DNA from 2 places in the Dechloromonas aromatica RCB genome. Region 1 is predicted to be linked to the other one. Evidence: riboswitches for the same ligand, from Rfam matches in the RefSeq annotation. Region 1 holds a riboswitch; the other holds the start of a gene.
What was found. A riboswitch is a leader RNA that binds a small molecule or an ion and turns the genes downstream of it on or off. The one in region 1 is predicted to bind S-adenosylhomocysteine.

Region 1 (4,449 bases):
GATCGCTTAGTAGCGGTAGTGGTCGGCCTTGTACGGGCCTTCCTTCGGCACGCTGATGTAGGCGGCCTGTTCGTCGGTCAGCTCGGACAATTGGGCGTTCAGCGTCTTCAGTTGCAGACGGGCTACCTTTTCGTCCAGGTGCTTGGGAAGCGTGTAGACGCCGACCGGGTACTTGTTGGAACCCTTGACTGCCTCCGTCCACAGCTCGATCTGGGCGATGGTCTGGTTGGCGAAGGACGACGACATCACGTAGGACGGGTGGCCCGTGCCGCAGCCGAGGTTCACCAGACGGCCCTTGGCGAGCAGGATGATGCGCTTGCCGTCCGGGAAGATGACGTGATCGACTTGCGGCTTGATCTCTTCCCACTGGTACTTCTCGATCGAGGCGACGTCGATTTCGTTGTCGAAGTGACCGATGTTGCAGACGATGGCGTTGTTCTTCATCGCAGCCATGTGGTCATGGGTGATGACGTGGAAGTTGCCGGTCGTGGTGACGAAGATGTCGGCCTTGTCGGCGGCGTATTCCATGGTGACGACGCGATAGCCTTCCATCGCGGCCTGCAGGGCGCAGATCGGGTCGATTTCGGTGACCCAGACTTGTGCCGACAGGGCGCGCATGGCTTGGGCCGAACCCTTGCCCACGTCGCCGTAACCGGCGATGACGGCAACCTTGCCGGCGATCATCACGTCGGTGGCGCGCTTAATGCCATCGACCAGCGATTCGCGGCAGCCGTAAAGGTTGTCGAATTTGGACTTGGTGACGGAATCGTTAACGTTGATGCCCGGGAACTTGAGCTCGCCACGCTGATGCATCTGGTACAGGCGATGCACGCCGGTGGTGGTTTCCTCGGTGACGCCCTTGATCTGGGCCAGGCGCACGGAGTACCAGGTCGGATCGACGGCCAGCTTGGCCTTGATGGCGGCGAAGAGGATGGTTTCTTCTTCGGAGCCCGGCTTGGCCAGCAGGGAGATGTCCTTTTCGGCACGGGCGCCGAGGTGCAGCAGCAGGGTGGCATCGCCGCCGTCGTCGAGAATCATGTTCGAATAACCGCCGTCAGCCCATTCGAAGATGCGGTGGGTGTAATCCCAGTAATCGACCAGAGTTTCGCCCTTGACGGCGAAGACCGGGATGTTCTGCGCGGCGATGGCGGCGGCTGCGTGGTCCTGGGTCGAGAAGATGTTGCACGAGGCCCAGCGGACTTCGGCGCCGAGCGCGGTCAGCGTCTCGATCAGCACGGCGGTCTGGATGGTCATGTGCAGCGAACCGGTGATGCGGGCGCCCTTGAGCGGCTGGGTCTTCGCGAACTCTTCGCGAATGGCCATCAGGCCCGGCATTTCGGTTTCGGCAATGAGGATTTCCTTGCGACCCCAGTCGGCAAGGGAAAGATCGGCGATAACGTAGTCTTTGAATTCAGCCACAGTAAGCTCCTAAATAACTGTGACGGGGAGGGGAATAACGGCGTTGTTGCTCACCGGCGGCCCCCTGCGCCCGGCAGGGTTGATCAGTGAGCGCCGTTTTAAACCGAGCCTGGGAGGAATCTCCTGCAGCGCCCCTCGGTAGGTGACGGATTATAAATGCGTTTTCAAGCCTTGTCGCCAGCCCAGTAGCGGTCGACATCCTTGATGCCCCATTTGGCGGCATCTTCGCGGCCGGCAATTTTCTCGGGGCTGCGGGCGAGATCGATGGTTTCCGGGCGGATGTAGGCTTGCGATTTGGTCGAGAAAAAGACTTTGACCTTGGGTTTGAGCAGCGATTGCTCGCCTTGTTCGATGACCACGCCGAGCTTGCCAGACTCCAGGCGAACGAAGGAGCCGATCGGGTAGATGCCCAGGCTCTTGACGAAGGCCTGGAAGACGGATGGGTCGAAATGCCCCTTCCATTCCGCCATCCGTTTGATCGACTCAGCCGGATCCCAGCCCGCCTTGTAGGGACGGTTGGAGGTGACCGCGTCGTAAACGTCGCAGACAGCCCCCATCTTGGCGAACAGACTCATCGTGTCGCTGTTCAGTCCTTTCGGGTAGCCGCTGCCATCGATTTTTTCATGGTGGTGCAGGCAGACATCCTTGGTCATTTCGCTGATGCCGTTGCCCTCGAGCAGCAACTTGTAGCCCGCTTCAGGGTGGGTTTTGACCAAGTCGAATTCCTCGTCGGTCAGCTTGCTGGGCTTGTTCAGCACTTCAAGCGGAATCATCGCCTTGCCCAGGTCGTGCAGCAGTCCGGCCATGCCGGCATCGCGGACCTGTCGATCATCGAGGCCAAGCTGGCGGGCGAGGGCGATCATCAGGGCGCAGACGGCCACCGAATGCATGAAGGTGTAGTCGTCAGCCGTCTTCAGGCGGGCCAGGCTGATCAGGGCACCCGGATTGCGCATTACGGAGTTGGAAATTTCCTCGACCAGCGGTGCGGCGGCTTCGGCCTCGATGGCCTTTCCCATGCGCGCTTCCTGGAACATCGAAACGACGGCTTCCTTGCCTTTGGCGCAAATCTTGGCGGCGCGTTTGACTTCGTCGTTGAACGAAGCCTTTTCCTGCACAACGGGAGGTGGTTCGGGAATTTCCTCTGCGGTGACGATTTCTGTCGTGCCGGCAACCTCATCTGTTGCTACGTCGCTACCTTTGGACGCGTCGATCCAGACTTCCCTGATCGAGCTTTCCTTGATCAGGCACAGATCGTTTGGGTCGGTCAGGACGAACTTGGTCCGCCAGAACGGATGATCCAGCCAGGCGCCGCAGAAAGCCTGGAGGTGCATGCCGAGCGTCAGTTTTTCGACTGGTATTTTCTTCAACATATTTCGCAATTCTAACAAAAAGGGGGCTGCGCGCCCCCTTGTTTAATGCGAAGAAATGTAGGATTTACAGGCCGGCGTCACTCTTCAGCAGGTTGGCACGGTCGGTCGCTTCCCAGGTGAATTCCGGCTCGTCGCGACCGAAATGGCCGTAGGCGGCGGTCTTCTGGTAGATCGGACGGAGCAGGTCGAGCATGTTGACGATGCCCTTCGGACGCAGGTCGAAGTGCTTGCGAACGAGCGCCGTCAGGGTTTCGTTGCTGACCTTGCCGGTGCCGTAGGTCTCGACCATGATCGAGGTTGGCTCAGCGACGCCGATGGCGTAGGAAACCTGGACCAGGCAGCGTGAGGCCAGACCGGCGGCGACAATGTTCTTGGCGACGTAACGGGTGGCGTAGGCAGCCGAACGGTCGACCTTGGAGGGATCCTTGCCGGAGAAGGCGCCACCGCCGTGCGGCGCGGCACCACCGTAGGTGTCGACGATGATCTTGCGGCCGGTCAGGCCACAGTCGCCCTGCGGGCCGCCGACGACGAAGCGGCCGGTCGGGTTGACCAGGTACTTGATGTCGCCCTTGATCAGTTCCTTCGGCAGCACCGGTTTGATGATCTGCTCGATGGTGGCTTCGCGCAGGTCTTCCAGGCTGATGTCCGGCGAGTGCTGGGTGGACAGCACGACGGTGTCGATCGAGTGCGGCTTGCCATCGACGTAGCGGATGGTGACCTGCGACTTGGCGTCCGGGCGAGCCCACGGCAGACGGCCGTCCTTGCGCAGCATGGCCTGGCGCTCGACCATACGGTGCGACAGGTAGATTGGCAGCGGCATCAGCGACGGGGTTTCATCGCAGGCGTAGCCGAACATCAGGCCCTGGTCGCCGGCGCCCTGTCCGAGGTTGTCGTCATAGGCGGCATTGACGCCCTGGGCGATATCCGGGCTCTGCTTGTCGTAGGCGACGAGCACGGCACAGCCTTTGTAGTCGATGCCGTATTCGGTGTTGTCGTAGCCGATGCGCTTGATGGTGTCGCGGGCGACTTGGATGTAGTCGACATTGGCGTTGGTGGTGATTTCACCGGCCAGCACAACGAGACCGGTATTGCACAGGGTTTCGGCGGCAACGCGGGAATGCTTGTCCTGCGCCAGGATGGCGTCGAGGATAGCATCGGAAATCTGGTCGGCAACCTTGTCGGGATGGCCTTCGCCGACAGATTCCGAAGTGAAGAGGTAATCGCTCATGGAGTGCTCCAGTGGTCCTTTGATCCGGCGCTACCAGCTTTGGACCACGAGCAGGTGACGCTTTAGCAGAATTTATTAGTCGCCCCGCAAGTTGTCTGTTTAACTCGGCGAACGGATAATATTAAACTTTTCTCAGGGGGATTCAACCCCCGGGGCGTCATGGTTTTTCTTTTTCGCATTTTTTCCTTTTTGCCGCTGGGCTTGCTGCATGTGCTGGGCGGTGGATTCGGCCGCCTGATCTACTGGCTTTCGCCGACCTATCGGCATCACCTGCAGGAAAACCTGGCACAGGCCGGGATTGACCCATCGCTGCGCGGTGCTGTCGCGGCCGAAACCGGCAAGCAGATGATTGAGCTGGCACGAATCTGGATGCGTCCGCTGGAAGAGGCCGTGCCACTGGTCGCCGAGGTCGTTGGCTGGGAGCATGTCGAG
Region 2 (4,449 bases), 150 kb from region 1:
CCGCCCCGGTCTTCCTGATGCGGCACCTCGGTGTGGCTGAAACCGGCTTCCTCTGGCTGTTCGGGCCGGCGATGAGTGGCCTGGTGTGCGGCTCATGGTTATCTGGCCGACTGGCCGGCAGGGTTTCGCTACCCCGCACCATCGGACTTGGCTATGCGGTCATGGGCACCGCAGCCGCCATCAACCTGACGGTGAATGTTGCCTTGCCACCCGGCTTGCCATGGAGCGTGGCACCCATTTTCGTCTACACCATGGGCATGTCGCTGGCCATGCCCTGCCTGACCATCTTCGCGCTCGACCCCTTCCCGGCCCAGCGCGGCCTGGCCGCATCGTGCCAGACCTTCTTCCAGTCCAGCTTCAACGGTCTGGTTGCCGCGCTGATCGCCCCCGCCTTATGGGGCTCGACCCTGACACTGGCGCTCGGCATGGCCGGGCTGATGCTGACCGGTGGCCTCGCCGCCCTGCTCCACCAACGCCTAAGACTGGTACCACGGTAGTCCACGGCAGCGCCAGCCACCCAGCTTGCCGCGGTGATAGTCCTCGTCGAGCGGACCTTCGAAACCTTCCAGAACATTGATCACGTTGGTAAAACCGGCTGCCTCAAGGGCCAGCCCGGCATCGACCGAACGCCTTCCACTGCGACAAATGAGCAACAATGGTCGGGAAAGATCACCCCGCACCAGCCGCTTCACCTTGTCGGCAAATTTCGGATCAATCTCCCAGTCCGGCCCCTCCTGCCACGCCACATGCTCGGCACCGGCCGGGTGGCCGACGTACATATGCTCGATTTCCGTCCGGCAATCGACCAGCACGGCGAGCGGCTGGTGCTGCAGGAAGGCATGTGCGGCAAGGGGATCGAGGTGCTGCATCGGCATATCCGAAAATTAGAGTAATCCGATATTATGAAAGCAAGCTCGGGAAAGCGTAAACTGCCTTGCCCCCTCGTCATGGAGCCCACATGAAACTGCCTGCCTGGATCACCTCTGCCGCCACCGCCATCGTGGCCGCAGCCCTGCCGGCCTGCGATTACTTCAACCTGCAGGAAATCAAGCCCGGTGTCACGACCCAGGCCGAAGTGCGCAGCCGCATGGGCGAGCCCGGCTTCATCCACTGGAACGACGACGGCACGGCGACCTGGGAATACGCCCGCCAGCCGAACGGCAGCAGTTGCTACATGATCACCTTCGGCCTTGATCACGTGGTCGCCAAGGTCGAGCAGGTGCTGAACGACGCCAACTACGCCAAGGTCCGCGTCGGCATGAGCAAGGACGATATTCGCCGCCTGCTCGGCGCACCTGGCTCGAAACAGACCTTCAACAATCTGCGTGAAGAAATCTGGGAATGGCGCATCGAAGGTATGCCGCCGATGGACGAAACCTACTTCATGGTGCATTTCGACACGAACAGCGGCGGGGTCAAGAAGACCTCGAAGCGCGTCGCCGTGAAAGGCTAAACAAATCAATATCCTTGGCAGCTTGAGCGGCCCCCGGTAAACTAACGCTTCTGCCGAGGAGCGCTGCGACCCTTTAATTCGGGGGCCAGGCTCGGCAATGATCAACGGCGCTCGCAAACCCGCGTTTTCCTTGCCCCGGTTTGCGGCGCCGTTCGTTTTTGCGGCGTCCCCGGTGCAATTTCGCTTTGCCGAGGTGATCCATGCAGCCAAACCGTACCGCCGAACTCTCTTCCCTGCTCCAGCAACGCCTGCTCGTCCTCGATGGCGCCATGGGCACCATGATCCAGCGGCACGGCCTGCAGGAAGCTGATTACCGGGGTGAGCGCTTCAAGGATCACCCCCACGACCTGAAGGGCAATAACGACCTGCTGGTCCTGACCCGGCCAGACATTATCGGCGGCATCCACCGCGAATATCTGGAAGCCGGCGCCGACATTCTCGAGACCTGCACCTTCAACTCGACCGCGGTATCGCAGGCCGACTACAACCTGTCGGAACTCGTCTACGAACTGAATTTCGAAGGCGCCAAGCTGGCCCGTCAGTTGTGCGACGAATTCACCGCCGCCAATCCGGCCAAGCCGCGCTTCGTCGCCGGCGTGCTTGGCCCGACCAGCCGTACCGCCTCGATCTCGCCGGACGTCAATGATCCGGGCTACCGCAACGTCACGTTCGACGAACTGGTCGCCAACTACGTCGAGGCCATCACCGGTTTGGTCGAAGGCGGCGCCGACATCCTGCTCGTTGAAACGGTGTTCGACACGCTGAATGCCAAGGCCGCGCTATTTGCCATCGAGAAGTTTTTCGACATCGCCCAGCGTCGCTGGCCGGTGATGATCTCCGGCACGATTACCGACGCTTCCGGCCGCACGCTATCCGGCCAGACCGCTGAGGCCTTCTGGAATTCGCTGCGCCACGTCCAGCCGGTCAGTTTCGGCCTGAACTGCGCACTCGGCGCCAAGGAACTGCGCCAGTACGTCGAGGAACTGTCCCGCGTCTGCGACTGCTACGTCTCGGCCCACCCGAACGCCGGCCTGCCCAATGCCTTTGGCGGCTACGACGAAACGGCCGACATGCTGGCCGACGAAATCGAAAGCTGGGCAAAGGCCGGCATCGTCAATATTGTCGGCGGCTGCTGTGGCACCTCGCCGGAGCACATCGCTGCCATCGCCCAACGTGTTGCGACGGTCAGCCCGCGCCAGCGCCCCGCCATCGAACCGGCGCTGCGCCTGTCCGGTCTCGAAGCCTTCAACGTCACACCCGGCTCGCTCTACGTGAACGTCGGCGAACGGACCAACGTCACCGGCTCCAAGGCCTTCGCGCGCATGATCCTCGAAGGCCGTTTCGACGATGCGCTGGCCGTTGCCCGCCAACAGGTCGAGAACGGCGCCCAGATCATCGACATCAACATGGACGAGGCGATGCTCGATTCGCTGGCCGCCATGGACAAATTCCTCAAACTGATCGCCTCCGAGCCGGACATTTCGCGCGTGCCGATCATGATCGACTCGTCGAAATGGGAGGTCATCGAAGCGGGCCTGAAGTGCATCCAGGGCAAGGGCATCGTCAATTCGATCTCGATGAAGGAAGGCGAAGCCAAGTTCATCGAGCAGGCCAAGCTGGCCCGCCGCTACGGTGCGGCGGTCATTGTCATGGCTTTCGACGAGAAGGGCCAGGCCGACACGTTTGCCCGCAAGACCGAGATTTCCAAGCGCGCCTACGACCTGCTGCTGAGCATCGGCTTCCCGGCTGAAGACATCATCTTCGACCCGAACATTTTCGCCATCGCCACCGGTATCCCGGAACACGACAACTACGCGGTCGATTTCATCGAATCGGTGCGCTGGATCAAGCAGAACCTGCCGCACGCCCACATCTCCGGTGGCGTATCCAACGTCTCGTTCAGCTTCCGCGGCAACGACCCGGTGCGTGAGGCGATCCACACCGTCTTCCTCTACCACGCGATCAAGAACGGCATGACCATGGGCATCGTCAATGCCGGCATGCTTGGCATCTACGACGATCTGGAACCGGAATTGCGCCAGAAGGTCGAGGATGTGGTGCTCAACCGCAACCCGAATGCGGGCGAGGCGCTGGTCGATTTCGCCCAGACGGTCAAGGAAGGCAAAGCCAAGGACACCGGACCGGACCTCAGCTGGCGTGAGCAGAGCGTTGAGAAGCGCCTCGAACATGCCCTGATCAAGGGCATCACCGATTTCGTCGTGGCGGATACCGAGGAAGTCCGCGCCCAGCTCGAAGCTGAAGGCAAGCCACCGCTCGCCGTCATCGAAGGCCCGCTGATGGCCGGCATGAACCATGTTGGCGACCTGTTCGGCGCCGGCAAGATGTTCCTGCCGCAGGTGGTCAAATCGGCCCGCGTGATGAAACAGGCGGTCGCCCACCTACTGCCCTACATCGAAGCGGAAAAGACCCGCACCGGCCTGGGCAGCAAGGGCAAGATACTGATGGCGACGGTCAAGGGCGACGTGCACGACATCGGCAAGAACATCGTCGGCGTCGTGCTCGGCTGCAACGGCTACGACGTGATCGACCTCGGCGTCATGGTCTCCTGTGACAACATCCTGAAGGCGGCGCTCGAACACCGCGTCGACATCATCGGCCTGTCCGGCCTGATCACCCCGTCGCTTGAGGAAATGGCCCACGTCGCCAGCGAAATGCAGCGCCAAGGCATGAAGCAGCCGCTGCTGATCGGTGGCGCGACGACCAGCCGCGCCCACACCGCGATCAAGATCGCCCCCAACACCGAAGGCGCTGTCGTCTACGTGCCAGACGCCTCGCGCGCCGTTGGCGTCGCCACCAAGCTGCTCTCCACCGAGCAGCGCGATGGTTATATGGCTGAAATCGTCGCCGAATACGAGGCTGTTCGCGCCGAACACTCAGGCCGCAAGGGCGCGACGATGGTTACGCTGGCTGAAGCCCGCGCCAACCGTTTCACGTGGAACGAGCCGTTCACACCGGCCAAGCCGAAACAGCTCGGC

Region 2: linked by a shared signal. The riboswitch ahead of metH (methionine synthase) and the one ahead of ahcY (adenosylhomocysteinase) in region 1 are both predicted to bind S-adenosylhomocysteine.

The regions. Positions count from the first base shown of each region.
Region 1 is NC_007298.1:203,472-207,920, forward strand. It holds gene ahcY (adenosylhomocysteinase) at 7-1,419, opposite strand; S-adenosyl-L-homocysteine riboswitch at 1,501-1,562, opposite strand; gene DARO_RS01010 (HD-GYP domain-containing protein) at 1,584-2,789, opposite strand; gene metK (methionine adenosyltransferase) at 2,854-4,017, opposite strand; gene DARO_RS01020 (lysophospholipid acyltransferase family protein) at 4,177-4,449, shown strand, end outside.
Region 2 is NC_007298.1:54,559-59,007, reverse strand. It holds gene DARO_RS00260 (Bcr/CflA family efflux MFS transporter) at 1-497, shown strand, start outside; gene DARO_RS00255 (rhodanese-like domain-containing protein) at 477-875, opposite strand; gene bamE (outer membrane protein assembly factor BamE domain-containing protein) at 959-1,453, shown strand; S-adenosyl-L-homocysteine riboswitch at 1,503-1,573, shown strand; gene metH (methionine synthase) at 1,654-4,449, shown strand, end outside.